Regions from separate parts of the Calditerricola yamamurae genome, predicted to be linked through region 2. Evidence: predicted binding sites of a transcription regulator. Region 2 holds the regulator's gene; the other holds the start of a gene.
The links. Region 2 encodes NrdR, which represses ribonucleotide reductase genes. Its sites were predicted from a motif close to AACACNATATATNGTGTT; they were not measured.
Positions count from the first base shown of each region.

Region 1: a site for NrdR is predicted at 1,000-1,017, ahead of ACYQ0Z_RS10450 (adenosylcobalamin-dependent ribonucleoside-diphosphate reductase). Genes of this name have one in related genera too.

Region 1 covers NZ_BAAIFH010000006.1:821,568-823,766, forward strand. The annotation lists gene ACYQ0Z_RS10450 (adenosylcobalamin-dependent ribonucleoside-diphosphate reductase) at 1-803, opposite strand, end outside; gene dat (D-amino-acid transaminase) at 1,094-1,954, shown strand; gene ACYQ0Z_RS10460 (ribonuclease H-like domain-containing protein) at 1,951-2,199, opposite strand, start outside.
Region 2 covers NZ_BAAIFH010000004.1:178,770-180,968, forward strand. The annotation lists gene ACYQ0Z_RS02265 (replication initiation and membrane attachment family protein) at 1-900, opposite strand, end outside; gene nrdR (transcriptional regulator NrdR) at 971-1,438, opposite strand; gene speD (adenosylmethionine decarboxylase) at 1,595-1,999, opposite strand.

The DNA.
Region 1 (2,199 bases), on a different contig from region 2:
GCGTTCGTGAGCAGGCCCATCTGCGTCTTGACGGTGATGAACTCGAGAAGATCGGGATGCCAGTCGTTAAGCATGAGCATGAGCGCGCCGCGGCGCGACCCGCCCTGTTCGATGAGACCGGTGGTGTAGCTGAACAGGCCGCCCCACGACACGGCGCCGCTCGAGGAACCGTTGACGCCGCGCACAAGGGCCCGGCGCGGGCGTAGCGACGACAGGTTGATGCCCACACCGCCCCCGCGGGACATGATCTCCGTCATCTGCGTCAGCGTCTCCATGATCCCGCCTCGGGAGTCCTTCGGCGAGGGCAGCACATAGCAGTTGAACAGGGTCAGCTCCTCCGTCACCCCGGCGCCGGCCAGGATGCGCCCGCCGGGCACCATCTTCCAGTCGTCGAGAAGGTAGCGGAACTTCTCCTCCCACTCGGCACGCTTTTCCGGCGCCTCGGCGGCGGCAACGGCCTTGGCGATGCGGTCCCACATCTGATCGGGCGTCGTCTCCAGCGGCTTGACCAGTTTCTCCTTGTCGACAACGATTTCCTGGCCGCTGCGAAGGCGTACGCGAACCTGCTCGCGCACGACGCCCCTGACCGCGTCCCCCGTCAGGCCCACCTCGATCACTTCGCCCACTTCTTTTTGCGGAAAGCGCGGGTCGTCCTTTGTCAGCACAAGCACCGTATCGCCCGGTTCGAGCCGTTCCGGCTTCAAATCCTTGCGCGCGTAGCGGTCGAGGAAGATTTTCTCGCTCAGCCCTTCCAGGCGAACCGTCTTGCGCTCGAATTTCCGCGTCAGCGTGCTCTTCTCCATGCGGGCACCCTCCAGGATCAAGATAATGACCGGGTCGGCACCGGTCGGTGATAGGGGTTCCGTGTGGCGGTGCGGATTTCCCCGATCGGTAATACCGTCCCCCGCCCCCTCGCCGACCGTGCGGAAAGGAGGGGGCAGGACAAGCTTATCACACCCTCCCCCAACAATCAATATATTGGGGTGTTTAATATTTTTCGACACTACATCTTGTGCAGACCCACCACCTTGGCGGCCTCAACGATCCCCAGTATAATGGGACTATCCACAGTTTGCCAAGCCATTGAAAGGAGATGAAGCCGTTGCTTGTTCTGTGGAACGGACAGCTCCTCCCGCGCACCGAAGTGCAGGTTGACCTGGAGGACCGTGCCTACCAGTTTGGGGACGGCGTGTACGAAGTGATCCGCGTCTATGGCGGCCAGCTGTTCCTGCTCAACCCCCACCTCGATCGCCTGGTACGGAGCGCACGGGCCATTCGCCTCGACCTTCCGTGGTCTCCGTCGCAACTGGCGAACCAGTTGCGGGAGCTCGTGGCCGCCAACCGCCTCGTCGACGGCGCCGTCTACCTGCAGGTGTCGCGTGGCGTCGCGCCCCGCGCGCACGCCTTCCCGCGCGCCAGCCAACCGGTACTGGTGGCCTATCCGCTCCCCGCGTCGCGGCCGACCGAGGCGCAAGAGAGGGGCGTGCGCGCCACCTTTGTCGAGGACATTCGCTGGCTGCGCTGTGACATCAAAAGCCTGAACCTCCTCGCCAACGTACTCGCCAAGGAGACCGCCGTCGAGCGCGGGGCCCAAGAAGCCATCCTCCACCGCGGCGAGACGGTGACGGAGGGCAGCGCTTCCAACGTCTTCATCGTGCAGGGCCGCGTGTTGCGCACCCATCCGGCCAACCATTTGATTCTCGACGGCATCACGCGCCGCTTCGTGCTGGACCTGGCCGCGCGGGAAGGCATCTCCACCGTCGAGGCGCCCTTTACCCGCGAAGACCTGCTGAATGCCGACGAAGCCTTTTTCACCAGCACAACGCAGGAAATCGTGCCCATCGTTGAGGTGGACGGCCACTCAATCGGGGTCGGCGTGCCCGGCCCGATTACGCGCAAGCTGCTGCGGGCCTTCCACGCAGCGGTGCAGGCAACAACCCAGCAAGAGGTCTAGGTTCCCGGCGGCTGCGCCCTGTCGAGCGGCATGCGGAGGGTACCGCCCCCCGCGTGCCGCTCGCGTTTTTGGGCCAGCCGTTGGGCGCGGGCCAGCAAGTCCTGTTCCTCCGGCGTCGGCGCACGTCGGCGCGCAAGGCGTCGGCGCTGGCGCACGAGCCACAGCGCTTCTTCCACCACGGCCGCGGCCGCGTCATAGTCCTTCGCCTGGTGCTCCAGGTACTTGGCCAGCTCGACATAGGGGGT
Region 2 (2,199 bases):
AGCAACGCGCGGCCATTTGCCCTTGCTGCGGTGGAGGTACGCCTGCTTGATCACCTGCTTGAGCCGCTCGGCGTCAGGCATGCCGTCATCGCCGCATACAAAGGGATCCTGCAGGTGCACGGACAAGGCATAGGCATCCAGCCCGAACAGAAAAGCCAGGCGCTGCACCGCATCGCGCGCGTCGGGAGGCCATTCGGCGACGCGGGGAAAATCCGGAGGCAGGTACGCCTCCAGCTCCCCCTCATCGATGACCGTGCCGAAGGAAACCGCCCCCTGCACGAAGGGATCCATCTCCGGTAACACCCGCCCCTCGCGCGCGGCGGCGATCTCCCGCTCCGCCTCCGCGTCGCCCTCGCGGGACAGCTTTTCGGGCGATACGGCCACAAAGACGTCGCCAAAGGAGGCGGTCAGCTCCGTGCGCGCGGCATGGGGAGACAGGAGGCGGTGCGCGGCGTGGACATCGCGGGCATCGGCCCCGTACCGGTCGCACAGCATTCGGTACTGGTTGGGGCTGAGGGCGTTGAAGAGGAGCACGTTGAGCACGTCGTCGGCCAGAAAGCGCGCCGGCGGAAGGGGGGGATACAGCAAGAACTCGAACACCGCCTCACCGTCATCCTGCGAGACATGAAATGTCCGCATGAGCCCGACGGCTTCCAGCCGGCGACGCGCCTGGGTTAATGCGTCAAGGCTGAGGCCGGTGGTGGCAACCAGCCAGCGAAACATTCCCGTCTGGGGCACACCACTGTCCTGCGGTACGCTGAACAGCAGCGTCAGGTACAGCGCGCAGGCAGCATGACCAACGATCGGCTGGTACAAGTGCAGCACATACCCCAGTTCCGCCGGGGCAATGGGCCGGATGAACCGAACCACATAGGCATCCTTCAAAGTCGGCGCGGTCATCCCGGTTTCCCCCTTCCGCCCAATGGCCGGCCCGCTCCGTCCGCCAACACCGCCCGCACATCCCCCCGGTTTATTCCCGCTGTTTGGTTCGGGCAAGCAGTTCACGCAGTTCCTTCATGAACACGTTGATGTCCTTGAACTGCCGGTACACGGAGGCGAAGCGGACGTAGGACACCTCGTCCACCTCATACAACCTTTCCATGACCATCTCGCCAATCGTCTTGCTCGGCACTTCCGACTGGGCGCTGGCCCGGAGCTGGCGTTCAATGTCATCGACGATCCGCTCCAGTGTCTCGAGCGGCACCGGCCGCTTTTCGCAGGCGCGAATCATCCCGCGCAACACCTTTTCCCGGCTGAAGCTCTCGCGCGTCCCGTCCTTCTTGATCACGATCAGCGGCGTCTCCTCCACCACCTCGAAGGTGGTAAAGCGTCGGCTGCACGCTTCGCACTCGCGGCGTCGGCGAATTGACTTGCCGTCGTTGACGGGGCGCGAGTCAAGCACCCGCGTGCCGAGATGGTCGCAGTACGGACAACGCATGGGCCGTCCCTCACTCGCTGGCCTGTCGTTTCCCTGTCCCTTTCATGATACCATGGCTACATAGGAAATGAGGAACCCGGCAGCGGGTTCCTCATTTCCTGCGCGCGTATGTCAACAGGGAAGTGCACCGAAGTGCATCGGCACTTTCCTGTGCGGTCAAACGGCCTTCGCTTTGGCTTTCGGCTTGAAGGGCTGGACGTGTTCCACCCTCACCGGACCCATCCCACGTGGTACCTGGACCGCTTCGACGGTGGTCGCACCCAGTTTCTCTATAATGTAATTCGCTGCAACTTGGGGATCAATGCGATGCCCGCACGTGTAGACGTCAATGCTAGCGTAGCCGTGTTCTGGGAAGCTGTGGATCGTCAGATGGGATTCCGAAATGATGACCACGCCGCTGACGCCTTGTGGCGCAAATTTGTGGAAGGCGACCTCTCGAATCTCCGCCCCGGCTTCCAGCGCGGCTTCGACCATCACCTTTTCGATGAACTTCAGGTCATTCAGCTTATCGAAGTCGCATCCCCAAAGTTCAGCGATGACGTGACGACCCATCGTGTCCATGGAAGAATCCCCCTTTACTTGAAATTCGCATGCTTTTCAAGCATGAGGGACCTGCGCCATCTACCACGGGGGCAAGTTAGTCCGAAGAGGTCCTAACCCTTTAAGTAGATGCTGGTTCCCTTTTCTTGTTGAAAAAAGTTCACGAGAGATAGTATACGTCGTTCACCCTCGGAATGCAATAAAAACTTTACCCAGTTTCC